DNA from 2 places in the Pseudomonas sp. 18-147 genome. Region 2 is predicted to be linked to the other one. Evidence: riboswitches for the same ligand, from Rfam matches in the RefSeq annotation. Region 2 holds a riboswitch; the other holds the start of a gene.
What was found. A riboswitch is a leader RNA that binds a small molecule or an ion and turns the genes downstream of it on or off. The one in region 2 is predicted to bind cobalamin.

Region 1 (15,018 bases), 1.9 Mb from region 2:
CAGGCGTCGCGCTTCGGCCTCGCCGACCATCCACAGGTCGAGCTGGTAGACCGGCGCGCCGGAGGCGCGAGCGAGAATCATCGGGTCGAGGAAGTCCGGTCCGCACTTGAACACCCGCACCCGTCGCCCCTGGCGCGCATGCAGGCGGGCCAGAGCGGCGGTGACGGTGGTCTTGCCCTGGCCGGAGGCCGGGGCGGCGATCAGCAGGGCCGGACAGCGTGCCTGGGTCATGGGCGAAGCGTCTCCGCGCATGGCGCCGGCATCAGAACTCCACTCCTTTCTGCGCCTTGATCCCGGCCTTGAACGCGTGCTTGACCAGGCTCATCTCGGTCACCGTGTCGGCGGCCTCGATCATCCCCGGCTGCGCGCCGCGGCCGGTCACCACCACATGCTGCATGGCCGGGCGCGCCTGGATGTCGGCGAGGACCCTGTCCAGTTCCAGGTAGCCGTGCTTGAGGGCGATGTTCAGTTCGTCCAGCACCACCAGGCCAACGTCCGGGTCGGCCAGCAATTGCGCGGCGACCTTCCAGGCCGCCTCGGCCTTGGCGATGTCGCGCTGGCGGTCCTGGGTCTCCCAGGTGAAGCCCTCGCCCATCACGTGATAGCTAACTTCCTCGGGGAAGCGCCGGAAGAAGGCTTCCTCGCCGGTGCTGGCGGCGCCCTTGATGAACTGCACGACACCGACCTTCATGCCATGGCCCAGGGCCCGCGCGACCATGCCGAAGGCCGAGCTGCTCTTGCCCTTGCCGTTGCCGCTATGCACCAGGAGCACGCCGCGTTCGTCGCGGGCCTGGGCGATCTTCTCGTCGACCACGGCCTTCTTGCGCTCCATCCGCTCGCGGTGGCGCTGGTCCTTCTCGGGGGATTCGTTCATCGTCGATCACTCCTTGCGGCGACGCGGCCGCGCCGTCGCCTCGTTCATTCGAAATACCCGGCCTCACAGGGCCTGGTAGCGCACGCTGAGGTAGACCGCCTGGCCAGGCTGGTTGTAGCCATACGCGGTTTCGTAGTCGGCACCGAACAGGTTGGCGATCCGGCCCTGCAGGCGCCATTCGTCGTTCAGCCGGTACTCGCTGCGCAGGTCGAGGGTGGCGTAGCCGCCCAGGCGCACCTCGTTGGCCGGGTCATCATAGCGTCGGCCTTCGGCGTGCACGCTGGCGCCCAGCGAAAGACGCTCGAAGCGCCGGTCCAGTTCCAGGTTGAACATCCGCTGCGCCCGGCGCGGCAGTTCGTTGCCGTCGTTGACGCCGCCGGAACGGTTTTGCGGGTCGAGGAAGGTCGCGTTGGCGTTCCAGTCCCAGCCCAGCCACTGGCTGCCGAGGACCAGTTCGACGCCACGGATGCGCGCTTCGTCGATGTTGAACGGCACATAAAGCCCCTGACGGGTTGTATAGGTGATCAGCGAGTCGATGTCCGTACGATAGGCATTCACCGCCCAGTGCCCCCAGTCGTGCGTACCGCTGAGACCGACCTCCAGGCTGCGCGAAGTCTCGGCGTCCAGGTCGGGATTGCCGTAGTCGGGGAGGTAGAGTTCGTTGAAGGTCGGCGCCTTGAACGCCGTCCCGTAGCTGACGGTGAAGCGCAGCGCGTCGCTCAGCGCGTAGCCCCAGGCGGCGCTGCCGGTGTCGTGCACGCCGAACTGCTGGTTGTCGTCGCGGCGCAGGCTCAGTTGCCAATCCTGGCGACCGTACCGGCCGAGGTACTGGGCGAACCAGCCTTTGTTCAGCCGCGAGTCGACGCTGAAGGCTTCGCTGCTGCTGATCTCGTCCTTCTGCCAGTCGTAGCCGAGGGTCAGCACATGGCCTTCGGCCAGGGTCAGGTCGTTCTGCCAGGACAGGCTGTCGCGACGGGTATCGAAGCGCGAGTAGAAACGGCCATCCTGATAGGCATCGGCCTTGTCCTCGCTGCGCCCTGCCTGGAGGGTCACCAGCCAGGGATCGAGCGGAGTGAAGCGGGCACGGCCGCCGACCAGGTTCTGCTCGCCGTCGGCGTTGGTATTGAAACCAGAGTTGCCGAGGACCTGGTCATAGTCGTTGTGCGACTTGGCCCTGACCAGGGTGCCGTCGAGTTCCAGGCCATTGTCGAAGCGATAGCCGCCGCGCAGGTTGCCGGACAGGTTGCGGTAGCCGTCTCGGTCTGGCTCATAGCCCGCAGTACCGGCGCGCTTGGTATTGATCCCCGCCGTATCGAAGCTGCTCACCCCGAGGCTGTACCAGCCGTTGCCGGCGCCGCCGCTGACCCCGGCGCTGCCCTCCAGGGTCTGATGGGTGCCGTAACCGGCGGAGAAGAACGGCTTGGCGCCCTGGCCGTCGCCGCGCCGGGTGAAGATCTGGATCACCCCGCCGATGGCCTCCGAGCCGTACAGGCTGGAACGCGGCCCGCGGACCACCTCGATGCGCTCGATCAGCTCCACCGGCAAGTCCTGGAACGCGGTGAGGCCAGCGCTGGCCGAGCCGACCTTGATGCCGTCGATCAGCACCAGCACATGGTCGGACTCGGTGCCGCGCAGGAACAGCGTGGTGTTCTTGCCGAAACCGCCGTTGTTCGCCAGCGACACGCCGGGTACCTGGCGCAACAGCTCCGGCACGCTGCGCGCCTGGCTGCGCTCGATATCCTCGCGGTCGATGACGCTCACCGCCGCCAGGCTCTGGGAAGCGGTCTGGGCGGTACGGGTGGCGGTCACCACCTGGTCGGCAAGGCTGACCGGTTCGGCCAGGCTCAGGGAAGACGCGCCGCACAGCGCCACGGCTGCCGGGGTCAGGAAAACTCTGTTCATGCTCTGCGCTGCTCCGTCGCTCTCACCCGCGCGACCTGGGTCGAGGCAGACGGAGGACGAAGCGACGGCAGGAGACGTCCGACAGCGCCCTCCGCGATGCCGTGGGTGCGTCAGGCCGGTCTCCGGGCTCGCGAGCGAAGCGCTGGACGCTTCCAGCCGCGCCTTCCCATGCCGGAGCACAGTGGTCATCGAGCGGCTGTCTGATTCGCCTACCGTTGCGGGGGCAGCGCTGGCCTGGTTCCGACGGAACGCACCAGCTTCCCTGTTTCACCCCTTGCGGGGCACCTGTCGCAAGGCGCGCAGCTTAGTGGTTCGGGGCTTGCGCGGTCAATGTGGGCGGCCACCGCAGAACTAGCGCCCGGCTCCGGGGAGCGGGTCCGCGCGCAGCGCCGTCCCGGCCGGAGCATGGCTGCGGCACCACTGCCGCCAGGTGGCCTGCAACTGCACCAGCGCGGCGCCGGCCAGCTCGCCGCGTTCGCTGCCGGCCAGCGGGCTGGCGGCCAGGGCCTTGAGCAGGCGCGCGGTCGGCGGGTCGAGGGCGTGTTCACGCTCAGCCCGCGGGCCATCGCCCAGCAGCGCCAGGCGCAGGCGCCGCAGGTAGCGGTCGCGGGCCTGCGCCAGGGACGCCGGGACCTCCTCCAGGCACTGCCGCAGGTAGAGCAGCTCGTCGCCGAAGTCGAGTCCCATCAGGCCGTCCGACCAGGGCTGGCGGCGCCCCTCCGGCAAACGGTCGTAGCGCTGCGCCAGGCGGATCAGGCGATCCGCGGTGCGCCCGCCGAACCAGGCCTCGGCCTGCGCCGGCGAGCGCAGGGTGAGCCGCGCCAGGTCGCCGAGGGTGGCCTGCAGCATGCGCCGGTAATGGCGTTCGCCCGGCCGCAGGCTGACCAGGTTGAACACCAGCACGGCGAAGGCCACCCCGAGCACCGTCGACAGGGCGTTGTTGAGGAAGTGCGCGAGGTCGTAGCTCATGCTGTTGCTCGGCGCGACGTTCTTCACGAAGAAGATGCAGAACGGCGAGGCGATCCCGGCCAGGCTCGCCCGGTTCACGCACAGCGCGGCGAAGAACAGCGGTACGCCCAGGCCCAGGCAGAGCAGCGGGAAGCCGTCCACGCCGGGCAGGTAGAACAGTGCGACGAAGCCGGCCAGCGGGATCGACAGGAGGATCCCGCGAAGGAAGTTCAGGCCGGCCTGGGCCGGGTTGTCGCGGCTGGCGAAGAGACTCAGCACCACGCCGGTGATCGACACCGCGCCCAACCCGCTCGGCCAGGCGCTGGCCAGCCAGAACGCGGCCACGCAGAGGAACGCCAGGGCGCTGCGCAGGCCGAACAGCACGCCGCGCTCGATGTCCCGGTGCCAGGCGATGGCGCCCGGCGCCTGGCGGGTGGGCGCGCCATAGACCAGCGCCTCGACGCTGCGCCCGGCCGCCCTCGCCTCGCCGAGCAGGCGTTCGAGGCAGACCAGGCACAGGTGCAACTGTCCGTGCGCCGCGTCCAGCGCCAGGCGCAAGCGCTGCCGGCAGGCCTCGAACTCGGCCTGGCGGCCCTCGCGCAACAGTGCCTCGAGTTCTTCCAGCCAGGGCTGCAAGGCGTGCGCGCTGGCCGGATCGAGCAGCCTCCGCTCGCGAGCCACCTTGCGCGCCGCGCGCAGCAGGCCGAGCAGGTCGAGGCCTAGCACGCGCAAGGCCTGGGAACGGGCGCGGCCGAGCGCACCCTCGAACCAGGCGTGGTCGCGCTGGGCGTCCGCCGCGGCGATCCGCCCCAGCGCCGCGAGCAGCTCGCCGCGTTCGTCGGCACCGCGCAGCTCCGCCGCGGCCGCCTGCAAGCCGGCCTCCCAGGCCGCCTTGCCCTGGTTCGCCAACTGGCGTTCCAGGCGCCGCGGCCAGAGCAGCACATTCACCAGCGCCGCGCAGAGGATGCCCAGGCCGATCTCCGAGCAGCGGGCCACCGCCTGGTCGAACACCGTCGCCGGATCGGCGCTGGCCGGCAGGGCGACGATGGCCGCGGTGTAGCCGGCCAGGACGAAACCGTAGGACGCATGATTGTGCAGCAGCGACGCGCCGGCGGTGCAGAACGCCAGCCAGAGGGCCATCAGCAGGAGGAAGGGCAGCGATGCCTGGCCATAGAGTGCGACCATGCCGATGGACACCAGCGCACCGGCGCAGGTGCCGATCAGGCGGAACATGCCCTTGGCCAGGACCATGCCGCTATAGGGCTGGCTGACCACGAACACCGTCATCAATGCCCATTGCGGCTGCTCCAGCTCCAGGCCGAAGACCAGGTACAGGGCCAACCCGCCGGCCAGCAGGGCCTTCACGGCGAACTGCAATTCGTGCAGACGCGGGCACAGCAGCACCTGCACCAGGTCGGAGGAAAAGAAGGAAGGCTTGGCCATCGCGGACGCCCCGAAATACATGAGCAAGCGAATTATTAGCAAGCTAATTTTCTATTGTCCAGCCTCTCCGCGAACTTTCCGGAAGAGCGTTTCGCCCTGCGAAACCTGCGCCACGGAGGCCCACTGGAGCCGACCAACACGCCTGCGCAGAAGGCGCCAACCGGCAGCGGCACGCGCCAAGCGTTCGTATACAATATCCCGCACATTCCCAACGCCATGCAGGTTGTCCCGCTTGCCTCTCTCCATGCTCAACGCCCCTAACCTGGGCATCGCCCCTTCGGCCTCCGAGATCATCGCCAAGCACCTGCGCGAAGCGATCATCGCCGGGCATTTCGCCGAGGACGAACCGATCCGCCAGGACGACATCGCGCAACTCTTCAATGTCAGCAAGATTCCCGTCCGCGAGGCCCTCAAGCGCCTGGAGGCGGAAGGCCTGGTGCTGTTCCAGCGCAACAAGGGCGCGGTGGTGACGCGTATTTCCGAACCGGAACTGGCGCAGATGTTCGAAGTGCGGGTGCTGCTCGAGGCGCAGGCGATCCGCCTGGCGGTGCCGAACATGAACGAGACCACCTTCGCCCGCGCCGAGGCGATCTGCGCCGACTTCGTCGGCGAAGACAACGTCGGCCGCTGGGCCGAACTCAACTGGCAACTGCACGCCTGCCTCTACGAACCGGCGCAGCGGCCGTTCCTGGTCAACCTGATCCGCTCCATCCACGACAAGCTGGAACGCTACCTGCGCATGCAGATGAGCCTGTCCGAAGGCAAGCAGCGCGCCGACCAGGAACACCGCGAGATCGTCGCCGCCTGTCGCGCCGGCGATGCCGAACGGGCCGCGGCACTGATCGAGGCACATATCGTCGGGGTCTGCCGGACCCTCTACGAACACCTGCCGAACCGCCCGGCCAGCACCTGAGCCGGGCCATCCCGGCTATGCCGCTTTCGTCATCCGCCTGAGCGAAAACCCTCAAGCGCCCCGCCCCGCCGAAACGCCACCCTGTGGCGCATTCCCCGGCACAGGCGAGGGCCACCATGCAACGCATCCGCATCATCGATTCGCATACCGGCGGCGAGCCCACCCGCCTGGTCATCGGCGGTTTTCCCGATCTCGGCCAGGGCGACATGGCCGAGCGCCGGCGCCTGCTCGGCGAGCGCCATGACGCCTGGCGCGCCGCCTGCATCCTCGAACCGCGCGGCAGCGACGTACTGGTCGGCGCCCTGCTCTGCGCACCGGTCGATCCCGAAGCCTGTGCCGGAGTGATCTTCTTCAACAACAGTGGCTACCTCGGCATGTGCGGCCACGGCACCATCGGCCTGGTCGCCTCGCTGGCACACCTCGGGCGGATCGGTCCCGGCGTGCACCGCATCGAGACGCCGGTCGGCGAGGTCGAGGCGACCCTCCACGAGGACGGTTCGGTCAGCGTGCGCAACGTGCCGGCCTACCGCTACCGTCGCCAGGTCAGCGTCGAAGTGCCCGGCATCGGCCGGGTCAGCGGCGACATCGCCTGGGGCGGCAACTGGTTCTTCCTGGTCGCCGGACACGGCCAGCGCATCGCCGGCGACAACCTCGACGCCCTCACCGCCTACACCGTCGCCGTCCAGCAGGCGCTGGAAGATCAGGGCATCCGCGGCGAGGACGGCGGCGCCATCGATCACATCGAACTGTTCGCCGACGATCCCCACGCCGACAGCCGCAACTTCGTGCTCTGTCCCGGCAAGGCCTACGACCGCTCGCCCTGCGGCACCGGCACCAGCGCCAAGCTGGCCTGCCTGGCCGCCGACGGCAAGCTGCTGCCCGGCCAGCCCTGGCGCCAGGCGAGCGTGATCGGCAGCCAGTTCGAGGGGCGTTACGAATGGCTCGACGGCCAGCCCGGCGGGCCCATCGTGCCGACCATCCGCGGCCGCGCCCACGTCAGCGCGGAAGCCACCCTGCTGCTGGCGGACGACGATCCGTTCGCCTGGGGCATCCGCCGGTGAACGCCGAGGTCATCGTGGTCGGCGCCGGCATCGTCGGCAGCGCCTGCGCCCATGAACTGGCGCGTCGCGGCCTCGACGTACTGGTGCTGGACAGCCGCCGCGGCGGTGCCACCGCGGTGGGCATGGGCCATCTGGTGGCGATGGACGACAACCCGGCCGAACTGGCCCTCAGCGACTACTCGATCCAGGCCTGGCGCGCCTGGGCGGCGGATCTGCCGGAAGACTGCGCGTACCGCAATTGCGGCACCCTCTGGCTGGCCGCCGACGCCAGCGAACTCGCCGAGGCCGAACGCAAGCGCCAGGCGCTGCAAGCCGCCGGCGTTGCCTGCCGGATGCTTGGCGCCGCGCGCCTGTACGCCCTCGAACCGGCCCTGCGGCCGGGCCTGGCCGGCGCCCTGGAGGTGTCCGGCGACGGCATCCTCTACGCGCCCAACGCCGCGCGCTGGCTGCTCGACCAGGCCGGGCCGCGCCTGCGCCGGCTGTACGCCGAAGTCAGCGAAGTGGACGGCAGCCGCCTGCGCCTGGCCGACGGCCGCTGGCTGAGCGCCGAGGCGCTGGTGCTGGCCAACGGCATCCATGCCGGCGAGCTGTGCGCGGAGCTGCCGATCCGCCCGAAGAAAGGCCACCTGCTGATCACCGACCGCTATCCCGGCACCCTCCGCCATCAACTGGTGGAACTCGGCTATGTCAGCAGCGCCCACGCCAGCAGCGGTACCTCGGTAGCCTTCAACGCCCAGCCGCGCCCCACCGGGCAGGTCTTCCTCGGCTCCTCGCGGCAGTTCGACACGCTCGACCCGCAGGTGGAAGGCCCGGTGCTGGCGCGCATGCTGCGGCGTGCCCTGGACTACCTGCCGGGGCTCGCCGGCCTCAATGCGATCCGTGCCTGGACCGGCTTCCGCGCTGCCACTCCGGACGGCCTGCCGCTGCTTGGCGAGCACCCGGCGCAGCCGGGCCTGTGGCTGGCGGTCGGCCACGAGGGCCTGGGCGTGACCACCGCGCCGGGCAGCGCGCGCCTGCTCGCCGCCCAGTTGTTCGGCGAAACGCCGCCGCTGGATGCCACGCCTTATCTGCCGCAACGCTTCCTCTCCAGCTCCAGGAGTGCCCGGCCATGATCGAACTGTTCATCGACCGGCGTCCGCTGCGGGTCGCCGTCGGCACCAGCGTGGCGGCCGCCCTCGCCCTCGGCGGCGACGGCTGCTCCCGCAGCGCGGTCGGCGGCGGGCGGCGCGCGCCGTTCTGCGGCATGGGCGCGTGCCAGGAATGCCGGGTATTGATCGACGGTCGGCGACGCCTGGCCTGCCAGACCGTCTGCCAATCCGGCATGCGCGTGGAGACCCAGGCATGAGCGCCGACTACGACCTGCTGATCGTCGGTGCCGGCCCCGCCGGCCTGGCCGCAGCGCTGGCCGCCGCGCCGAGCGGCGCGCGCATCGCCCTGGTCGACGACAACCCGGCCGCCGGCGGACAGATCTGGCGCGACGGCCCGCGTGCCAGCCTGCCGCCGCGTGCCCATCAGATGCGCCAACGCCTGGCCGGGCAGGCCAATGTCGAGCACTTCCCGGCGACCCGGGTGGTCGCCTGCGGTCCCGGCAGGCGCCTGTTGCTGGAAGACCCGCAACGTGGCTGGCAGGTCGGCTACCGACGCCTGGTCCTCTGCACCGGCGCCCGCGAACTGCTGCTGCCTTTTCCCGGCTGGACCCTCCCCGGCGTCACCGGCGCCGGCGGCCTGCAGGCGTTGGCCAAGGGCGGCCTGCCACTGGCCGGCCAGCGCCTGGTGGTGGCCGGCTCCGGCCCGCTGCTGCTGGCCAGCGCCGCCAGCGCCAGCCAGTGCGGGGCGCGCCTGCTGCGCGTCGCCGAACAGGCGCCGGCGAGAACCCTGGCCGCCTTCGCCGTACGCCTCCCGCGCTGGCCCGGCAAGCTGTGGCAGGCCGCCGGCCTGTTCGCCCGTAGCTACCGCGCCGACAGCTACGTGCTCGCCGCCCTCGGCGAGGAGCGCCTGGAAGCCGTGCGCCTGCGCGAAGGCGGTCGGGTCCGCGAGATCGCCTGCGAACGCCTGGCCTGCGGCTTCGGCCTGGTGCCCAACGTGCAACTCGGCCAGGCCCTCGGCTATCGCCTCGACGGCCCGGCGCTCGCCGTCGACGAATGGCAGGCCGGCAGCCTGCCCGACCACTACGCCGCCGGCGAATGCACCGGCTTCGGCGGCAGCGAACTGGCCCTGGTGGAAGGCACCATCGCCGGCCATGCCGCCGTCGACGAGCGCGACGCGGCTCGCCGCCTGTGGCCACGACGGCGACGCTGGCAGGGCTTCGCCGACACCCTGGCGCGACACTTCGCCCTGCGTGCCGAACTGCGTCAACTGGCGGAGGCGGATACCCTGGTCTGCCGTTGCGAAGACGTCCCCTTGGCCGCGCTGGCCGGGTATGCCGGCTGGACCGAGGCCAAGCTGCACAGCCGTTGCGGCATGGGCGCCTGCCAGGGGCGGATATGCGGCAGCGCCGCGCAATTCCTGTTCGGCTGGACGCCTCCGGCGCCGCGTCCGCCGTTCAGCCCGGCGCGCCTGGAGACCCTGGCCCGCTGGCAGGGCGACGCCGGCTAGCGACGCTCGGCGCGATACAGCCAGCCGAGGCCGGCCAGCGACAGCAGCAGACCACCCAGCAGCATGGGTGTCAGCGGCTCGGCGAACATCCAGTACGCCCATAGCAGGGTCAGCGCCGGGCTCAGGTACAGCGCCGCGCTGCCACCCTGTGCGGAAAGATGGCGCAGGCCCAGCCAGTACAGGCCGTAGCCGCCGAAGGTGGGCAGCAGCACCAGCCAGGCGAGCCCGAACAGGAATCCGCCGGACAGCGGCGGCCGCAGGCTACCCTCCGCCAGCGCCAGGCCGGCGAACGCCGGCAGCGCGGCGCCGATCTGCACGAACAGCACCACGGCCAGCGATCCCGGCGCATCGTCCCAGCGCTTCTGCAACAGGGTGGCCAGGGCCAGCGCCAGCATGCCCAGCAGCGGCAGGCCGTAGGCCCAGCCCGGCGCCCGCCCCAGCGCCAACGCCGCATGCCCGGCCCAGAGCACCCCGGCGACGCCCAGGGCGATCCCCGGCCACTGCCCCGGCCGCGTTCGCTGCCCCGGCAGGACCAGCGCCAGCAAGGCCACCAGCAGCGGCAACAGGTCGGCCATCAGCGCCGCCACGCCCGGCGAGACGCCGAGTTCGATGGCCTTGGCGATCGGCGCGATGTAGCCCGCGTAGGCCAACGCCCCGATCAGCGCCTGGCGCCGCCACTGGCGCGCCGACAACCGGCGCAGCCCGGCCCAGGCGAAGGGCAGCAGCAGCGCCAGGCAAACGGCGAAGCGCCAGAAGCTGGTGAGGAACACCGGCGCCTGTTCCATGGCATAGCGGTAGCCGACGAAGCCGGAACTCCAGGCCAGTACCATGCCCAGTTGCACGGCCAGCAGGCGGGTCGCCCCGGGCATCGCTCGCGGGGTGCAGGTGGTCGCGCGCATCGCTCGCCTCCGTCGGTCAGGTTCGAGTCGAGGCTAGGCGGCCTCCGCCGCTACTATCAAACGAAACTATCTGCACCAGTCATGCAGGAAATCGGAACCATGAGCGCCAACCTGGATATCGAGCTGCTGCGTACCTTCCATGCCATCCTGCGCTTCGGCCGCTTTCTCGCCGCGGCCAGCCACCTCAACCGCAGCCCCTCGGCGGTGAGCACCCACGTCCGGCGCCTGGAGGAACTGGCCGGCGGCCGGCTGTTCGAGCGCGACAACCAGTCGGTGCGGCTGACCCCGCTGGGGCAGCGGTTCCAGCGCCAGACCGCCGAGCTGCTGGAGACCCACGACCGCGTGCTCGCCGGGTTGCGCAGACGGGAAGAGCCACTGCGGGTGCGCTTCGGCATTTCCGAGGAATACGCCGGCAAGCTGCTCGGCCGCCTCCTGCCACGCCTCGGCGCGGAACTGCCGGCGCTGGAGCTGGAGGTGCTCACCGACGCCAGCGGCAGGCTGGCCGGACGCCTGCGGCGCGGCCAGCTGGACCTCGCCCTGCTGGTGCAAGCGCAAGACGAAACCCCGTACGACGGGCACTCCCGCGAGATCGGCGGCACCCAGCCGGTGTGGGTCGCCGGCCACGGCCTGCGGATCGATCCGCAACGCCCGCTGCCGCTGGCCCTGCACGGCCAGGGTTGTCCCTATCGGCAGGCGCTGCTGGAAGCCCTCGGCGCGACGGGCCGGCGCTGGCGCACGGTGGTCAGCAGTCCCGGCGCGGCGGCGCTGGAAGCGGCCATCGAAGGCGGCCTGGCGATCGGCGTGATCGACCGTGCGCGGGTCGGCCCGACGATGCGCGTGCTGGGGCCGGCGGAGGGCTTCGCCGAACTGCCCGCCCACCGCATTCGCCTGGCCTTCGCCCCGGGAGAGCGGCCGCCGGCGCTGGAGCGCCTCGGCGAACTGATCGCCGAGGAGTTCCGGCTCTGAGCCGCTACAGCGCCGGGCGCTAGACCCGCAGGCGGTGGCCGTCTGTCAGTTTCCGGCAGCAGTCGCTCACTGCGCGGCGATGCTTTCCCGTTCACGCCACTCGCGCAGCAACGCCTGGCGCCGGCGCCGCCCTCGATGTGCGCGCCCTGCTGTCGCAGGATGGCGATATCGCGGTAGAGGGTGCGCAGGCTGATCCCCAGTTCGCCGGCGAGCACATGCCCGGCCACCGGGTAACGGTGCCGGCGCAGAATCTGCAGCAGGTCGAGCAGGCGCTGGCTACGGGACAGGGCGCCGACTCACAGTTGCTCCAGGCAGTCGCGGGCGTGGTCGTCGAGGGGGACGAAGACCAGCAGGCGATCGCCGTTCTTCGGCGCCGACCACCAGTTGGTCTGCTGCAGTTCGAATTCGCCGCAGCGCGCATGACGGAAGCGCTTGAGCTGGTTTTCGATACCCATCACCTCGTTGCGCCGCCAGATCTCGCGGAACTCCGCCGAAGCCTCCAGGCAGCGCTGCAACTGCCGCTCCCACAGCGGATCGCCCATGCGCTCGACCATTGCCGCGCGGAAGAAGCCGACCATCCGCGGCAACGCCTCCTCGCGGTTGGCCATGCAGTAGCGCCAGCGCTCGTGGGTCAGCGCCAGGTAGATGCAGTTGCGGTCTTCCTCGGGGATCTCCGCCAGGTCGATGCCCACCAGCCGGCAATAGGCGCGGTTGTAGCCGCGGATGTCGAAACGGGCGTTCTGCACCATGGCCGGCAACGGGTCGAGGGCATCGAGGATGGCCTGGGTGGCGGCCGAGGGCTTCTCGCAGACCGCCCGCCGCGCCGAGGTCGGCGCGGCCAGCCCGGCGAGGTTGAACAGGTGGTGGGTTTCCGTCTCGTTGCACAGCAGGGCCCGAACGATGGCTCCGATCACCTGCTCCGAAGCGCGTACCGCGCGGCCCTGCTCCAGCCAGGTGTACCAGGTCACGCCGACCCCGGCGAGCTGCGCCACCTCCTCGCGACGCAGGCCCGGCGTGCGTCGGCGGCCGAGGCGGGAAATGCCGACCCGCTGCGGCTCGATGCTTTCCCGCCGGCGGCGCAGGAAGGCCCCCAGCTGTTCGGCGCGGGACGGCTGCGCGGGGCTTTCCGCAGAGTGGCTGGCAGGGGCGTCGAGGGGCATGGCGAAGTCCTCCGAAGGGCAGACGGGTAGCGCCAATACCAGGATAAGCAAGAACTGGTACCGGGTTAGCCAGAAGCGCATGCTGCCAGCCCACTCCCCTCCGCACAAGGACTCCGCCCATGCCCAGCGCCGTCTCGTCGTCGCGGCTCGGCCTCGCCGGGCTCTGCATCCTGCTGGCGGGGCAACTGTTGCCGATGATCGATTTCTCCATCGTCAACGTCGCCCTCGACGCCCTCGCCCATTCCCTCGGCGCCAGCGAAACCGAACTGGAACTGATCGTCGCCGTCTACGGCGTGGCCTTCGCCGTGTGCCTGGCGATGGGCGGCCGGCTTGGCGACAACTACGGCCGTCGCCGCCTGTTCGATCTCGGCGTCGCCCTGTTCGCCGTCGCCTCGTTGCTTTGCGGGCTGGCCGGTTCGGTCTGGCTGCTGTTGGTGGCGCGCGCCCTGCAGGGCGTCGGCGCGGCGCTGGTCGTGCCGCAGATTCTCGCCACCCTGCATGTCAGCCTCAGCGGCCACGCGCATTCCCGCGCGCTGGCCGCCTACGGCGCCATCGGCGGCCTGGCCTTCGTCGTCGGCCAGGTGCTCGGCGGCTTCCTGGTCTCCGCCGATATCGGCGGCCTCGGCTGGCGCAGCGTGTTCCTGATCAACCTGCCGATCTGCCTCGGCATTCTCCTTTGCAGCCGCCGCTGGGTACCGGAGACCCGCGCCGAGCATGCCGCCCGCGTCGACGCGCCGGGCACCCTGCTGCTCGCCGCGCTGATCCTCTGCCTGCTGCTGCCGCTGGCTCTCGGCCCATCGCTGCACTGGTCCTGGCCCTGCGCCCTGCTGCTGGCGGCGGCGGTGCCGCTGCTGGCCTGGCTGTGGCGCACCGAGCTGCGCCAGGAACGCCGCCAGGCCTGGCCGTTGCTGCCGCCGTCGCTGCTGCGCCTGCCGAGCATCCGCTTCGGCCTGTTACTGGCGATCCTGTTCTTCGCCTGCTGGAGCGGCTTCATGTTCGCCCTCGCCCTGGCCCTGCAGGCCGGCGCCGGTCTCTCGCCGGTACAGGCCGGCAATGCCTTCATCGCCCTCGGCGCCTCCTACTTCGTCTCGGCGCTGCTCACCGCCCGGGTGGCGGCGCGGATCGGCCCGGTACGCCTGCTGCTGCTCGGCTGCGTCATCCAGATGTGCGGCCTGCTCGGCCTGATGCTGACCCTGCAACGGGTCTGGCCGCAGCCGGGCATCCTCAACCTGGCGCCGGCGACCCTGGTGATCGGCTTCGGCCAGGCGTTCATCGTCAGCAGCTTCTTCCGCATCGGCCTCTCGGAGGTGCCGGCCGCCCAGGCCGGCGCCGGCAGCGCCATGCTCGCCACCGTCCAGCAGGCCTCCCTCGGCCTCGGCTCGGCGCTGCTCGGCGCGGTGTTCGCGCACAGGCTGGAGCGCCATGGCGACTACCTGGAAGCGACGCAGACGACCCTGGCCGTCGAGTTCGTCCTGATGACGCTGCTGCTCGGCGCCACCTGCCTCTTCTACCTGCGCCGCGTGCGCACGGTGCCATTGCGCTGCGACTCGCCGGGCAACTGAGGCGCGCGGCCGGGCCCTGTTCCCGGCCGCCGGCGCCCCGTATGCTGGCGCGGTCCCCCAGCCAGGCCTTCGCCCCGATGCACGACCTGCTCGCCGCCCCGCCCCCCGCCGACCTCGCCAGCCTGCTGGCCAGCCTGCGCCAGGTCGAGGCGCTGCTCGACGCCATGCCCGGCGTGGTGTTCTTCGTCAAGGACGAGCGCGCCCGCTACGTCCTGGTCAACCGCACCCTGGCACGCCGCTGCGGCGTGAAGGACAAGGCCGAACTGCTCGGCCGCAGCGCCGACGAGGTCTTCCCTTCCAGCCTCGGTCCGCTCTATGCCGAGCAGGATCGGCGCGTGCTGCGCGGCGGCGCGACGCTGGAGAACCAGTTGGAGCTGCACCTCTATCCCGGTCGCCAGCCGGGCTGGTGCCTGACCCACAAGCAGGCGCTGCGCGATGCCGACGGGGCGATCATCGGCATGGCCGGCATCTCCCACGACCTGCCGGCGGCGCAGTCGGCGCACCCGGCCTACGGGCGGCTGGCGGCGGTGGATGCGCATATCCGCGAGCACTACGACCAGCCGCTCAGCCTCGCCGATCTCACTACCATCGCCGGGCTCTCGGTGGCGCAACTGGAACGTCACTGCAAGCGCATCTTCCAGCTCACCCCACGGCAGATGATCCACAAGGCGCGGCTCGGCGCCGCCTCGCAACTG
Region 2 (15,018 bases):
CTGGCCGGGGCGCTGAAGTCGGACCGGCCGACCCACACGATGTAACGCTAGACAGGATCATGCTGGTCGATTCCCACTGCCACCTCGATCGCCTCGACCTGGCCGCCCATGGCGGCTCGCTCGATGCGGCGCTGGATGCCGCGCGAGCGCGTGGCGTCGGTCAATTCCTCTGCATCGGCGTCAGCGCCGACAATGCCCAGGCGGTGAAGGCCCTGGCCGAGCGCTATGCCGACGTGCACTGTTCGGTGGGCGTGCACCCGCTGGACCTGGAGCCCGGAAGCGCGCCAGCGCTGGACTGGCTGCTGGGCGAACTGGCGCATCCGCGGGTGGTGGCGATCGGCGAGACCGGCCTCGACTACCACTACGAACCGGAAGCCGCCGAGTTGCAACAGGAGGCGTTTCGCCTGCACCTGGAAGCCGCGCGGATCACCGCCAAGCCAGTGATCGTGCACACCCGCGAGGCGCGCGCCGACACGCTGGCGCTGCTGCGCGAGGCTGCGTTGCCGCAGGCCGGCGTGCTGCATTGCTTCACCGAGGACTGGGAAATGGCGCGATCGGCGCTGGACCTGGGCTTCTACATTTCCCTGTCCGGCATCGTCACCTTCCGCAATGCCGATGCCCTGCGCGAGGTGGCTCGCCAGGTACCGGCCGACCGGCTGTTGGTGGAGACCGACTCGCCCTACCTGGCGCCGATTCCCCATCGCGGCAAGCCGAACCTGCCGGAATACGTGCGCGATGTCGCCGAATTCCTCGCGACGTTGCGTGGCGTCAGCCTGGAAACCCTGGCGGAGCAGACTACCGCCAATTTCCATCGGCTATTTCCGTTGGCCCGCTAGGCCGGCGCACGGATAAAAAAAACCCGGGTTCTGGGGGATGAATCCGGGTCAAGACCATTAGGAGTGGAACAAAGGTACGCATTCCTCGGTACCTTCACTGGCTGGGTACTTGGGGGGAGATACCGCGCGCCAGTACCTTTCAGTATTGGTCATGTTCGTGGGGCGTCCAGACAGGGCTGGCGGTTTTTTAAACAGATTTGGAATACCCTTGCCGTCCTTGAGTACCTAGGTGCCTGCGACCTGGCGCAAGATCGCCAGGGTATCGTCGATCACCGTCGAACTCGTGTAGAAGTGCGGGGAAAAACGGATACCTCCGCCACGCTGGGCGCAAATGACCCGTTCCTGGCGAAGCGTTTCGAAGAGTGTCCGATTGTCCTGGCCGTCCAGGCTGAAGGTCAGGATGCCCGCGCGTCGGCTCGGGTTCCGCGGGCTGTGCAGGCGTACCCCGGGAATTCCCGACAGACCGTCCTGTAGCCACTGGACGCGCTCGGCGATGTCTCTGCCGACCCGCTCCATGCCGACCTCCTCCAACAGCCCCAGGCTGGCCTCCAGGGCCATCGCGCCGAGCATGTTCGGGCTGCCGCATTCGAAGCGCCGGGCGCTGCGCGCCGGCCGCCAGTCGCGACGCTCGTAATCGAGGGCATGTTCCAGCATGTGCCAGCCATATTCGTGCAGCGCCAGGCGCTCGCGCTGCTCGGGATGGCAATAGAAGACGCCCAGCCCTTCGGGGCCGAGCATCCACTTGTGCCCATCGGCCATGGCGAAGGCACAATCGTAGGCCTGTACGTCGAAGGGCAGGGCGCCGAGCTGCTGGATCGCGTCGATGCAGAACAGCACCCCGCGGCGGCGACATCCCGCGCCGATGCGCTCCAGGTCAAGGCGCAGGCCGCTGGCGTACTGCACCGCGCTGATCGACAGCAGGCGGGTGCGCGGGCCGCAGGCGGCGAGCAGGGCGCTCTCGGGATCGTCGCCGGCGAGACCGACCTCGACCACTTCGACGCCGCGCGGGCGCAAGGCTTCCCAGACCACTCTATTGGAGGGGAACTCCTCGTTGCCGATGACGACCTGGTCGCCCTCTCGCCAATCCAGGCCGAAGGCTACGAAGGAAAGCGCCTCGGAGGTGTTCTTGACCAGGGCGAGGTCGCTGCCGGCGCGCGCATTGAGCAGTCGGGCAAGGCGCTCGCGCAGGCGATGTTCTATCTTCAGCCATTCCGGATAGTCGCTGGCGCCGTGGGCGACGTTCTCCCGGGCGAAGGCGCTCACCGCGTCGGCGGCGCGTCTAGGCCAGGGTGCGACCGCTGCGTGGTTGAGGTAGCGCAGACCGTTGGTCTGGTCGAATTCGTCCTGGTAACAATTCATCGTCGGATGTTCCGTGCATTTTCGTGCTGAATAGGCATAATACGCGGCTTCGATTTTTGACTCATTTTGACCTGACAGTCTTTTTATGCAGAAAGAGCCTCGCAAAGTTCGTGAATTTCGTCGCCGTGAACAGGAGATTCTCGATACCGCCCTCAAGCTGTTCCTCGAACAGGGGGAAGACAGCGTAACGGTCGAGATGATCGCGGATGCCGTCGGCATCGGCAAAGGCACGATCTACAAGCACTTCAAGTCCAAGGCGGAGATCTACCTGCGCCTGATGCTGGACTACGAGCGCGATCTCGCCGCCCTGTTCCATTCCGAAGACGTAGCCCGCGACAAGGAAGCCCTGTCGCGTGCCTACTTCGAGTTCCGCATGCGCGATCCGCAGCGCTACCGCCTGTTCGACCGCCTGGAAGAGAAGGTGGTGAAGACCAGCCAGGTGCCGGAGATGGTCGAGGAGCTGCACAAGATCCGCGCCTCCAACTTCGAACGCCTGACCCAACTGATCAAGGAGCGTATCGCCGACGGCAAGCTGGAGAACGTTCCGCCGTACTTCCATTATTGCGCTGCCTGGGCGTTGGTGCATGGCGCCGTGGCGCTGTACCACTCGCCGTTCTGGCGCGAGGTGCTGGAAGACCAGGAAGGTTTCTTCCACTTCCTGATGGATATCGGCGTGCGCATGGGCAACAAGCGCAAGCGCGAAGGCGACGCTCCCAGCGCCTGATACCTGTGGTGCCGGGACGCAGTCACTGCGCCCCGCGCACTCTTTGCCGGCAGGGATATACTCGTCGCCCATCGATCCGCCGGCGGGACGTCGGCTGCCCATTTCCGGCGAATCCGCCGGTGGCACCGTCCCGGTGGCGGCTCCACGTTCGTTCAGGAGTTCTCCGATGAGTGTCCGTGAATTCCCCATCCACTACATCGAACCGGTGTTCCGGCCCCCGAGCGAGGCGCATTCGCTGATCCTCCCGGTGACCAATGGCTGTTCCTGGAACAAATGCGGCTTTTGCGAGATGTATACCCAGCCGCAAAAGAAATTTCGCGCCCGCGACGAGAACGAGGTACTGGAGGAGATCCGCCGCTGCGGCGAGCGCCTGATCGTCAAGCGGGTGTTTCTCGCCGATGGTGACGCCCTGGTATTGCCGACCCGCCGGCTGCTCGCGGTGCTGCAGGCGATTCGCGAGCACTTGCCGGAGGTGGAGCGGGTATCCAGCTACTGCCTGCCGCGCAACCTGCGCAGGAAGTCGGTCGACGAGTTGCGCGAACTGGCCGACGCCGGGCTGCGAATGGCCTATGTCGGCGCCGAGTCCGGCGACGACGAAGTGCTGGCACGGGTCAACAAGGGCGAGACCTATTCCTCTACCCTGGATGCGCTGGAAAAGCTTGGCGAGGCGGGGATCAGTCGTTCGGTGATGATCCTCAACGGTCTGGGCGGAATGACCCTGAGCGCGCAGCACGCGGACAACTCCGCGCGCCTGATGAACGCCGCCCAGCCGGAGTACCTGTCGACCCTGGTGGTGAGTTTCCCTACCGGCGAGCAGCGTTTCCGTGCTGGCTTCGCCGATTTCGAGGCGCTGGATCGGCGTGCCCTGTTCGTCGAGGTCGAACGCCTGTTGCAGGGATTGGAGCTCGAAGACACGGTATTTCGCAGCGACCACGCTTCCAACTATCTGGTGCTCAAGGGCGAGCTGGGTGCCGACAAGGCGCGCCTGCTGGCCGAGGTCCGCCAGGCCATCGAGCAGCCGCAGCACGCTGCCCTGCGCCAGGAGTGGCAGCGTGGCCTGTGATGGCGCGGAAGCTGCATCGGCTCGTCATTCGCCGGTTTTCCGACGCCGGCAGGGGAGATGACCGATGTTGCACCTGTTCCGTATCGCCCTGGCGATGCTCCTCCTGGGCAGCCTGTCCGCCTGCATGAAGCCCAGCGACCTGGCCGACGGCGCCGACTACTACCTGCGCGACGCCGGGGTGCTCGATCACAGCGCCAGCCAGCGCAGCAACAACCGGCGGATCCAGGCCGACTCCTTCATCTACATCGGCCAGGGCCCGTTCGTGCCGCCGGGCTACCGGTACGCGCGGCCGAACGTGGTGGCCGAGCAGGCCTTCGAAGGTTTCGTCGAGTATTTCCCGCTGGTGCGCCGCGCCAAGGCGCCGCTCGGTCTGGACGACGCGATGCGCGAGGCGCGTGCCGCCGGCGCTCACTACCTGCTGTACTGCCGTTTCGCCCGGGGCGACAACAGGATCGGCAACTGGGAGGAGTGGGAAGACGAAGAGGAACTCGGCCGGGTCGGGCGCGATCGCAGTGTCATCCAGGTCATGCTGATCGAGACCAGCACCCGTTTCCTGGTGGACAGCGCGACCATCCGCAGCCGCGGCGGTTTCCTGACGTTCTACGACGCCACCCCGGAAGACCTGCTGCGTCCCCCGCTGGAGCAATACGCCCAGGAATTGCTGGGCCTGAACAGTCGAGGAACAGGCTATGAGTGATACCGGCAAGGCCAACGACCTGCTGGCGCAGATCCCCAGGGGCGAAAAGAAGGGCCTGCCGCCCGTGCACCTGTGGAATCCGCCGTTCTGCGGCGACATCGACATGCGCATCGCCCGCGACGGCACCTGGTTCTACCTGGGCACGCCGATCGGACGCAAGCCGATGGTGAAGCTGTTCTCCAGCATCATTCGCCGCGACGGCGACGACTATTTCCTGGTGACTCCGGTGGAAAAGGTCGGTATCCGCGTCGACGATGCGCCCTTCGTCGCGGTGACCCTGCAGGTGCAGGGCGAGGGCGGGGCGCAGGTACTGCGCTTCGCCACCAACGTCGAGGACGAGGTCGAGGCGGACGCCGGGCATCCGCTGCGCGTCGAGATCGACCCCCGCAGCCAGGAACCCACGCCCTACCTGCGGGTGCGCGACAACCTCGAGGCGCTGGTGCATCGCAACGTGTTCTACCAGCTGGTCGAGCTGGCGGTGCCGCGCCGGATCGACGGCATCGAATGGCTCGGCGTCTGGAGCCACGGCGAGTTCTTTCCCATCGGCCCGCAGCCGGACTGACAGGCGCAGCATGAAAAAAGGCTCCCGAGGGAGCCTTTTTCGTTTGCCTTACATGTTGGGGTAGTTCGGCCCGCCGGTACCTTCCGGCGCCACCCAGGTGATGTTCTGCGCCGGGTCCTTGATGTCGCAGGTCTTGCAGTGCACGCAGTTCTGCGCGTTGATCTGGAAGCGCTTGCTGCCGTCGTCGTTGGCCACCACTTCGTACACGCCTGCCGGGCAGTAGCGCTGGGCCGGCTCGTCGTAGAGCGGCAGGTTCTTCTCGATCGGAATGCTCGCATCGGCCAGCTTGAGGTGGATCGGCTGGTCTTCCTCGTGGTTGGTATTGGAGAGGAACACCGAGGACAGCTTGTCGAAGCTGAGCTTGCCGTCCGGCTTCGGGTAGTCGATCTTCGGCGCTTCGCTGGCCTTTTTCAGGCAGGCGTAGTCCGGCTTGTCGTCATGCAGGGTGACGGGGATCTTGCCGCCGAAGATGTTCTGGTCGATGAAGTTGAACGCGCCGCCGCCGATAGCGCCGAACTTGTGGATGGCCGCGCCGAAGTTGCGGCTGCGGAACAGTTCGTCGTACAACCAGCTGGCCTTGAACGCATCGACGTAGCTGGACAGCTCGTCGCCGCCTTCGCGGCCGGCGGCCAGGGCCTCGGCGATCGCGTCGGCGGCGAGCATGCCGGACTTCATCGCGGTGTGGCTGCCCTTGATCTTGGCGAAGTTCAGGGTGCCGAGGTCGCAACCTATCAGCGCGCCGCCGGGGAAGACCATCTTCGGCAGCGAATTCAGGCCGCCCTTGCAGATGGCCCGGGCGCCGTAGGCCACGCGCTTGCCGCCTTCCAGGTACTGCTTGACCACCGGGTGGTGCTTGTAGCGCTGGAACTCGTCGAACGGCGACAGGTGCGGGTTGCTGTAGGACAGGTCGATGATCAGGCCGACGAACACCTGGTTGTTCTCCAGGTGGTAGAGGAACGAGCCGCCGGTATTTTCGTCGTTCAGCGGCCAGCCGGCGGTATGGACCACCAGGCCGGGCTTGTGCTTGGACGGGTCGATGTCCCAGATTTCCTTGATGCCGATACCGTAGTGCTGGGCATCGGCCTCGCTGTCCAGGTTGTATTTCTTGATCAGTTGCTTGCCGATGTGCCCGCGGCAGCCTTCGGCGAACAGGGTGTACTTGGCCCGCAGCTCCATGCCGGGGGTGTAGTAGCCTTCTTTCGGGTTGCCTTCGCGGTCGACGCCGAGGTCGCCGGTGACGATGCCGCGGACCACGCCGTTCTCGTCGATCAGCGCTTCCTGGGCGGCGAAGCCCGGATAGATCTCCACGCCCAGTCCTTCGGCCTGCTGGGCCAGCCAGCGGCAGAGGTTGCCCAGGGAGATGATATAGTTGCCCTCGTTGTGCATGGTCTTGGGCACGAAGAAGTTGGGCACCTTGGTAGCGCTCTCGGCGCTCTTCAGGACGTAGATGTCGTCGCCGGTCACCGGGGTATTGAGCGGCGCGCCGAGTTCCTTCCAGTCGGGGAACAGCTCGTTCAGCGCGCGCGGCTCGAACACCGCGCCGGAGAGGATGTGGGCGCCCACTTCGGAACCCTTCTCGACCACGCAGACGCTGATCTCTTGACCGGCTTCGGCGGCCTTCTGCTTCAGTCGGCATGCGGCGGACAGACCGGCGGGGCCGGCGCCGACGATGACGACGTCGAATTCCATGTATTCGCGTTCCACTATCGATCTCCTACTCAAGGCTCACGGTATCTGTTTATTGGTGGCTGAGATCTTTCCCTGATCAGAGCGGGCGCATTATATATAGCTGCATGGGCAGGTCCAATACAAACGTTTGTTTGAATTCTTTGGAAGCCTGATAGAATCGGCATTCGAGGGGGGGAAACCACCCTTTTGCCGTATTGACCGAAAAGGGTGATCCGGTCAAGATACGGGCGGTTTTGCGGTCGCTGTCTAGCAGAGTGTCGGTTTCCGGCCGGCGAGCATCACCGGCCAGGCCTGTCTGGCGACATCCTTATTCACCGGAGAATAACGAGGAATCCATGAAGGTTCTTGTAGCAGTCAAACGAGTGGTCGACTACAACGTCAAGGTCCGCGTCAAGGCGGACAACTCCGGCGTCGACCTCGCCAACGTCAAGATGTCCATGAACCCCTTCTGCGAAATCGCCGTGGAAGAAGCCGTGCGCCTAAAAGAGAAGGGCGTGGCTACCGAGATCGTCGCTGTCTCCGTCGGCCCGACCGCCGCCCAGGAGCAACTGCGCACCGCGCTGGCGCTGGGCGCTGACCGTGCGATCCTGGTGGAGAGCAACGACGAGCTGAACTCCCTGGCCGTGGCCAAGCTGCTCAAGGCCGTGGTCGACAAGGAGCAGCCGCAGCTGGTGATCCTCGGCAAGCAGGCCATCGACAGCGACAACAACCAGACCGGCCAGATGCTCGCCGCGCTGACCGGCTACGCCCAGGGCACCTTCGCCTCCAAGGTCGAGGTCGCTGGCGACAAGGTCAACGTGACCCGCGAGATCGATGGCGGTCTGCAGACCGTCGCGCTGAACCTGCCGGCCATCGTCACCACCGACCTGCGCCTGAACGAGCCGCGCTACGCGTCGCTGCCGAACATCATGAAAGCCAAGAAGAAGCCGCTGGACGTGGTGACCCCGGACGCCCTGGGCGTTTCCACCGCTTCCACCGTGAAGACCCTGAAGGTCGAGGCGCCGGCTGCACGCTCCGCTGGCATCAAGGTCAAGTCCGTGGCTGAACTGGTAGAGAAACTGAAGAACGAGGCGAAGGTAATCTAATGGCTATCCTGGTTATCGCTGAGCACAACAACGCGGCCCTGGCGGCTGCCACCCTGAACACCGTTGCCGCTGCCAAGGCCATTGGCGGCGACATCCACGTGCTGGTCGCCGGACAGAACGTTGCCGCCGTGGCCGAAGCCGCCGCCAAGGTCGAGGGCGTCTCCAAGGTGCTGGTCGCCGACAACGCCGCCTACGCCCATCAACTGCCGGAAAACGTCGCACCGCTGATCGCCGAGCTGGGCAAGAACTACAGCCACGTGCTGGCCCCGGCTACCACCAACGGCAAGAACTTCCTGCCGCGCGTCGCCGCGCTGCTGGACGTCGACCAGATCTCCGAGATCGTCGAAGTGGTCAGCCCCGACACCTTCAAGCGTCCGATCTACGCCGGTAATGCCATCGCTACCGTGCAGTCCTCGGCTGCGGTCAAGGTGATCACCGTGCGTACCACCGGCTTCGACGCCGTCGCCGCCGAAGGCGGTTCGGCTGCCGTCGAGCAGGTTTCCGGCCCGGCCGATGCCGGCAAGTCCGCCTTCGTCGGCGAAGAGCTGGCCAAGTCCGACCGTCCGGAACTGACCGCTGCCAAGATCGTGGTCTCCGGCGGCCGCGGCATGCAGAACGGCGACAACTTCAAGATCCTCTACGCCCTGGCCGACAAGCTGGGTGCCGCAGTCGGCGCTTCCCGCGCCGCGGTCGACGCCGGTTTCGTGCCGAACGACATGCAGGTCGGCCAGACCGGCAAGATCGTCGCCCCGCAGCTGTACATCGCGGTAGGTATCTCCGGTGCCATCCAGCACCTGGCGGGCATGAAGGACTCGAAGGTGATCGTCGCGATCAACAAGGACGAAGAGGCGCCGATCTTCCAGGTCGCCGACTACGGCCTGGTCGCCGACCTGTTCGACGCCGTACCGGAGCTGGAAAAGGCCGTCTGAGCCCGATTCCAAGCCGACAAGACCCGCTCCCCGGAGCGGGTTTTTTTATGTCCGGGCTGCGACGCGTGACCCTTTGGTCACGATTCCTGCCTTCGGTCCGCCCAAGCGGAGGTGTCTCATTTACAATGCGCGACGTCTCTAGCTCCTGAATGTGCTTTTCCGGCATCTAGCAACCGAGGTTTTCATGATCATCAAACCGCGCGTGCGTGGCTTCATCTGCGTCACTACCCATCCGGCAGGCTGCGAGGCCAACGTCAAGCAACAGATCGACTACGTCGAGGCCAAGGGCCCCGTCGTCAACGGACCGAAGAAGGTCCTGGTCATCGGTTCCTCCACCGGCTATGGCCTGGCTGCCCGCATCACCGCCGCGTTCGGTTCCGGCGCCGATACCCTCGGGGTGTTCTTCGAGCGTCCGGGCAGCGAGAGCAAGCCGGGCACCGCCGGCTGGTACAACTCGGCGGCCTTCGAGAAGTTCGCCCACGAGAAAGGCCTGTATGCCCGCAGCATCAATGGCGACGCTTTCTCCGACGAGGTGAAGCGGCTGACCATCGAGACCATCAAGCGCGATCTCGGCAAGGTCGACCTGGTGGTCTACAGCCTGGCCGCGCCGCGCCGTACCCATCCGAAGAGCGGCGAAGTGTTCTCCTCGACCCTCAAGCCGATCGGCAAGTCGGTCAGCTTCCGTGGCCTGGACACCGACAAGGAAGTGATCAAGGACGTGGTCCTGGAGGCGGCCAGCGACCAGGAGGTCGCCGATACCGTTGCGGTGATGGGCGGCGAGGACTGGCAGATGTGGATCGACGCGCTGCTGGAGGCCGACGTGCTGGCCGACGGCGCGAAGACCACCGCGTTCACCTACCTGGGCGAGAAGATCACCCACGACATCTACTGGAACGGTTCCATCGGCGCAGCCAAGAAGGATCTCGACCAGAAGGTCCTCGGTATCCGCGACAAGCTCGCCCCGCTGGGCGGCGACGCGCGCGTGTCGGTGCTCAAGGCGGTGGTGACCCAGGCCAGCTCGGCGATCCCGATGATGCCGCTGTACCTGTCGCTGCTGTTCAAGGTGATGAAGGAGCAGGGTACCCACGAAGGTTGCATCGAGCAGGTCGACGGCCTGTACCGGGAGAGCCTGTACGGCGCCGAGCCGCGCCTCGACGAGGAAGGCCGCCTGCGTGCCGACTACAAGGAACTGCAGCCGGAAGTGCAGTCCCGTGTCGAGGAGCTGTGGGACAAGGTAACCAACGAGAACCTTTACGAGTTGACCGACTTCGCCGGCTACAAGAGCGAGTTCCTCAACCTGTTCGGTTTCGAGGTCGCTGGGGTCGACTACGAGCAGGACGTCAACCCGGACGTGCAGATCGCCAACCTGATCCAGGCCTGAGGCCTGTATCCGAGCCGTCCTCGCGACGGCTCCCGCTCCCCCGCACCGGCGCCCAGGCGCCGGTTCGCGTTTTCAGCGACCGGCCACCTGGGCGTTCCGTACGCCGTCGAGGAAGGCCTGGTAGTGCTGCGCGGTTTCCTCCGGGCGTTCGACCATCGGCACGTGTCCGCAGTTTTCCATGATCACCACGCTGGGCCGCTTCAGCAGCGGACGCATCACCTCGATGCTGGAGACGTCCAGCACGCGGTCGCGGTCGCCCCAGAGCAGCAGGGTCGGTGCCTCGATCTTCGGCAGTTCCGGCTCCAGCGGGATGTAGCGCTGGCGCAGTTGTTCGAATATCTGCGCGTTGAACGCCGACGCGGCTACCGCGCGTTCGCCGAGGTAGCGCTTGAGCGGCGCCGGCAGCGGCGGTTGCTGGACGAACACGAAGTCGAGCAGCTTCTGGAAGTCTTCCGGCTGGCGCACCACCAGGGGATTCTCGCCGCGCTCCAGGTCCTCGAACAGTTCGCTCTTGCGCGCCGGCATCACCCCGGCGTTGTCGATCAGCGCCAGCGATAGCACCTGTTCCGGATGGCGCGCCGCGTAGAGCGCGGCGATGTGCCCGCCCATGGAGTTGCCGGCCAGGTGCAGGCGGCGCACGCCGATGGCGGCGGCGAAATTGGCGACTCGCTCGGCCTGGGTGCCGACGTCGTAGCTGGCCTGTTGCGGCTTGCTGCTGTCGCCGAAGCCGGGCAGGTCGAGGGCGACCACATGGTAGCGCTCGGTCAGCGGCCGGGCGAAGCGCAGCCAGTTGTCCTTGTCGGCGCCGAAGCCGTGGATCAGCAACAGGGTCGGGTTCTTCTCCGAGCCACCTTCCAGGTAGGCGATCTCCAGGTTGTCGACCTGCACGCTGTGCTCGCTGAGACCGGCGAGACCGCGCTCGACGGTGCGTACGCTGGTGAGGAGGGTAGCCGGGACGAAGTAGAGGACGCCGGCGGCGACCGCCAGCAGCAGAACCAGACCGAGGAGGAATCGTTTCATGGGTGTCCGAAGGCTTCAGGAAAAAAGGGGCCAGCGCTGAACGCTAGCCGTGCCGGCCCGCTGTCGCAAGCCTTGTGACGAGTCTAGGCGTGCTGCCGGTGGTCGGCGCCGAACCTAAGGACGGCGGTTCATTCGCCGGGTCGATAGAGATGTCGATGCTCGGCGCGGTACAGCGAAGAGTCGGCGAAGCCTTCGGCGGCCAGCACCTCGCCGACCAGGATCAGCGCGGTGCGGCGGAAATTCCTGGCGGCGACCTTGGGCAGGATGTCGCCGAGGGTGCCGCGAACCTGTTCCTGGTCGGGCCAACTGGCCCGGTGGATCACCGCGACCGGGCAGTCGGCGCCGTAGTGCGGCAGCAGTTCCTCGACGATCTTCGCCAGGTGGGCGACGCCCAGGTGGATCGCCAGGGTCGCCCGGTGCCGCGCCAGGTCACCCAGGCTCTCGCCTTCCGGCATCTTCGTGCGTGCGGCGTAGCGGGTCAGGATCAGCGTCTGGGACACTTCGGGCAGGGTCAGCTCGCAGCCGAGCAGGGCGGCGCAGGCGGCGGTGGCGGTGACCCCGGGGACGATCTCATAGGGGATGCCGAGTTCGCGCAGGTGGCGGATCTGCTCGCCGATGGCGCCGTACAGGGAGGGATCGCCGGAATGCACGCGGGCTACGTCGAGGCCGCGGCGATGGGCTTGCGCGAGTAGCTCGACGATCTGTTCGAGGTCCAGCTCGGCGGTGTTCACCACCTGGCCGGCCTGGTGCCCCTCGAGCAGCGCTTGCGGAACCAGCGAGCCGGCGTAGAGGATCACCGGGCACTGGCGGATCAGGCGCTGCCCCTTGACGGTGATCAGGTCGGGGTCGCCGGGACCGGCGCCGATGAAATAGACGGTCATGGGAGTTCTCGTTCGGTGAGAAGACGTGCCAGGGCTATGCTCGCCCGATCGTCGCTGCGTTTCGCGCCGAGCAGATCGGCGCGACCGCCACCCAGGCGTTCGGCCAGGGCCAGGGCGGCGGCCTCGGCGACGCTGGAGCAGCCGGTTTCGCGCAGCGCGACGGCGGAGGGGCTGAGCAGGCGCGGCTCGTAGTCGTGCAGGACGGCGGGTGCGAGGAAATGCACGGGGCGTTCGAGCAGCGCGGCCAGTTGCCGCAGGCCGGGTTCGTCGCGTTTGCCGTCGATGCTGGCGAGGGCGTCCAGCTCGGCCAGGCTGCGCCCGTGTTCGCCCAGCGTTCGCTCCAGCAGCGCGCGCAGATGCTCGGCGCTACAGCCTCGGCGGCAGCCGATGCCGGCGATCAGCAGGCTGGGGATGGGCAGGGGCATGCGCGCACCGGAGGAAATGGAAGGAGAGGCACTATGGACCCGCGACCGGCAAGGGTCGCGGGTGGCAGGCGGTCAGGCGTCGACGCCGCCCCGGTTGCGCCGGAACAGCCAGGCAGCGGCCAGGCCGAGGGCGGCCCAGAACAGCGCATTGCTGACCAGCGAGGCGACCACGAAACGCTGGGCCAGGGCTTCCGGCGCCAGGCTGGCATGGACCTCGGGCTGCGGCGCGCCGAACAGGTGCGGCAGCGCCAGCAGGACGGCGCCGACCAGCTTCAGCGGCCAGTTGCCGCCGAACACCAGCAGGGCCAGGCCCACCGCGGTGGCGGCGGCGGTGGCGATCCACCAGTACTGGCGTTGCACCAGGTCGGCCGCGGCGGTACCCGGCAGCTCCGGCGGCAGGCCCAGCGACGGCGCCAGGCAGAACACCGCGTAGCCGGCCAGGCCCCAGAGCAGGCCCTGCCAGGTCTGGCCCGGCGCGCGCAGGGTGAAGAGGCCGGCGAGCATCAGGGCGAAGCCGACCGCCACCACCAGGTTGCCGCCGGTGGTGGAGAGGGTACGCTGCCAGCCGTCCTCCGGCTCCCAGGCCTCCTCGTCGTGGACATGGGCGGCGACGCCGGGGGCGTGTTCGTGGGGCTGGGCCGCGACCGGCTCGCTCTTCTCGTAGGTCTCCGCCTCGAGGATCAGCGGGGTGACCCAGAGAATCTGCAGCAGGGTCAGCAGCAGGGCGGCGAGCAGGCCGGCGAAGCCGGCGGTCTGGGCGATGCGCTTGATCATTCTGGTTCCCTCGCGACTCAGTGGCAGGGGAAGCCGGAGCTGTGCCGGGTATCGTGGGCGGCGTTGTGTACCGCGTCGATGTGCGAGAAACCGGCGAAATAGACCAGCAGCGCGCCGAGCAGGCCGGCGCCGATGGCCAGGCTCAGTCGCTTCGACAGGGAGGTGGTGGAGCTGGCGTGCGCCAGGGTGCTGCTGGACATGGTGCGTTCCCTCTGGATTGGCATGGGCGTGGCAGAGGAGTACGCACGAGGAACAGGCCCGGACGGCCCGCTTCACGCTTGCGCCCGCCCACCGCGGGTGAATCAAACGAAAGGTTCCAGGCCGGTCTCCGGGCTCGCGCGCGATGCGCTTACCGTTGCGGGGGCAGCGCCGGACTGGCTCGGAGAGCGTCACCGGCTTCCCGTTTCACCTCGTGCGCGCCGGCACGAGACACCTGGGACAACCCGCCTAGGACAGCATGAAGGACCGCCGGGCGTCAACCGGCCCGATTGACCCTGGCCCGCGCACTGCGTAGCCTTGCCGGTTCGAGGTTCCTCGCCGGCGACGGCGGGGCTAAGAGGGAACGCGGTCGATGCCGCGGCTGCCCCCGCAACTGTGAACGGCGATCGTTCCCCAATGCCACTGCGTGACGCGGGAAGGCGGGGAACCGGCGGAGACGCCAGACCGTGAGCCAGGAGACCTGCCTCGTCGATCCCGTGGCGCGATGCCCGGGGACAAGACTTCCATACAACCGGGCGGGGTGATCCGGTGGCGAATCCGTTGCGCGGCCCCTGCGTCCGCGCCACTCGTCCGCATGCCCGCCGAGCTGAACAAGGGCTGCCCATGAAAACCCTGGCGAAACTCCCCGTCACCATCGTCACCGGCTTCCTCGGCGCCGGCAAGACCACCTTGCTCCGGCACATGCTGGACAACGCCGAAGGCCGGCGCATCGCGGTGATCGTCAACGAGTTCGGCGAACTCGGCATCGACGGCGAGATCCTCAAGCAATGTTCCATCGGCTGCAGCGAAGAAGAGGCGCAGGGCCGCGTTTTCGAGCTGGCCAACGGTTGCCTGTGCTGCACCGTGCAGGAAGAGTTCTTCCCGGTGATGCGCGAGCTGGTGGCGCGCCGCGGCGACCTTGACCAGATCCTCATCGAGACCAGCGGCCTGGCCCTGCCCAAGCCGCTGGTGCAGGCTTTCCAGTGGCCGGAAATCCGCAACGCCTGCACGGTCGACGCGGTGATCACCGTGGTCGACAGTCCGGCGGTGGCGGCCGGTACCTTCGCCGCCCATCCCGAGCAGGTGGACCAGCAACGCCGCCAGGACCCCAACCTCGACCATGAATCGCCGCTGCACGAACTGTTCGAGGACCAGTTGGCCAGTGCCGACCTGGTGATCCTGAACAAGGCCGACCAGCTCGACGCCGAGGCCCTGGCGCGGGTCCGCGCGGAGATCGCCGGGGAGCTGCCGGCGGCGGTGAAGATCGTCGAGGCGAGCCGGGGCGAGCTGCCGCTGCCGGTCTTGCTGGGACTCAACGCCGAGGCCGAGCTGCACATCGACGGCCGGCCGACCCACCACGACCACGAAGGCCACGAGGACCACGACCACGACGAG

Region 1: another riboswitch for cobalamin. It lies ahead of btuB (TonB-dependent vitamin B12 receptor); the one in region 2 lies ahead of ACM0M4_RS11240 (CbtB domain-containing protein).

Annotation. Positions count from the first base shown of each region.
Region 1 is NZ_CP182296.1:4,256,707-4,271,724, forward strand. Features, by position in the region: gene ACM0M4_RS20125 (cobyrinate a,c-diamide synthase) at 1-231, opposite strand, end outside; gene cobO (cob(I)yrinic acid a,c-diamide adenosyltransferase) at 263-874, opposite strand; gene btuB (TonB-dependent vitamin B12 receptor) at 938-2,776, opposite strand; cobalamin riboswitch at 2,873-3,080, opposite strand; gene ACM0M4_RS20140 (FUSC family protein) at 3,128-5,167, opposite strand; gene ACM0M4_RS20145 (GntR family transcriptional regulator) at 5,412-6,080, shown strand; gene ACM0M4_RS20150 (4-hydroxyproline epimerase) at 6,197-7,141, shown strand; gene lhpB (D-hydroxyproline dehydrogenase subunit beta LhpB) at 7,138-8,253, shown strand; gene ACM0M4_RS20160 ((2Fe-2S)-binding protein) at 8,250-8,486, shown strand; gene ACM0M4_RS20165 (NAD(P)/FAD-dependent oxidoreductase) at 8,483-9,736, shown strand; gene ACM0M4_RS20170 (DMT family transporter) at 9,733-10,635, opposite strand; gene ACM0M4_RS20175 (LysR family transcriptional regulator) at 10,735-11,601, shown strand; gene ACM0M4_RS20180 (helix-turn-helix transcriptional regulator) at 11,898-12,842, opposite strand; gene ACM0M4_RS20185 (MFS transporter) at 12,881-14,323, shown strand; gene ACM0M4_RS20190 (AraC family transcriptional regulator) at 14,365-15,018, shown strand, end outside.
Region 2 is NZ_CP182296.1:2,316,733-2,331,750, forward strand. Features, by position in the region: gene ACM0M4_RS11165 (PilZ domain-containing protein) at 1-45, shown strand, start outside; gene ACM0M4_RS11170 (TatD family hydrolase) at 60-836, shown strand; gene ACM0M4_RS11175 (aminotransferase class V-fold PLP-dependent enzyme) at 1,062-2,195, opposite strand; gene ACM0M4_RS11180 (TetR/AcrR family transcriptional regulator) at 2,281-2,919, shown strand; gene ACM0M4_RS11185 (radical SAM protein) at 3,086-3,982, shown strand; gene ACM0M4_RS11190 (DUF4823 domain-containing protein) at 4,047-4,679, shown strand; gene ACM0M4_RS11195 (DUF1285 domain-containing protein) at 4,672-5,241, shown strand; gene ACM0M4_RS11200 (electron transfer flavoprotein-ubiquinone oxidoreductase) at 5,290-6,945, opposite strand; gene ACM0M4_RS11205 (electron transfer flavoprotein subunit beta/FixA family protein) at 7,266-8,015, shown strand; gene ACM0M4_RS11210 (electron transfer flavoprotein subunit alpha/FixB family protein) at 8,015-8,944, shown strand; gene fabV (enoyl-ACP reductase FabV) at 9,129-10,325, shown strand; gene ACM0M4_RS11220 (alpha/beta fold hydrolase) at 10,398-11,345, opposite strand; gene cobM (precorrin-4 C(11)-methyltransferase) at 11,474-12,226, opposite strand; gene ACM0M4_RS11230 (cobalamin biosynthesis protein) at 12,223-12,651, opposite strand; gene ACM0M4_RS11235 (CbtA family protein) at 12,724-13,425, opposite strand; gene ACM0M4_RS11240 (CbtB domain-containing protein) at 13,443-13,625, opposite strand; cobalamin riboswitch at 13,728-13,877, opposite strand; cobalamin riboswitch at 13,936-14,126, shown strand; gene cobW (cobalamin biosynthesis protein CobW) at 14,248-15,018, shown strand, end outside.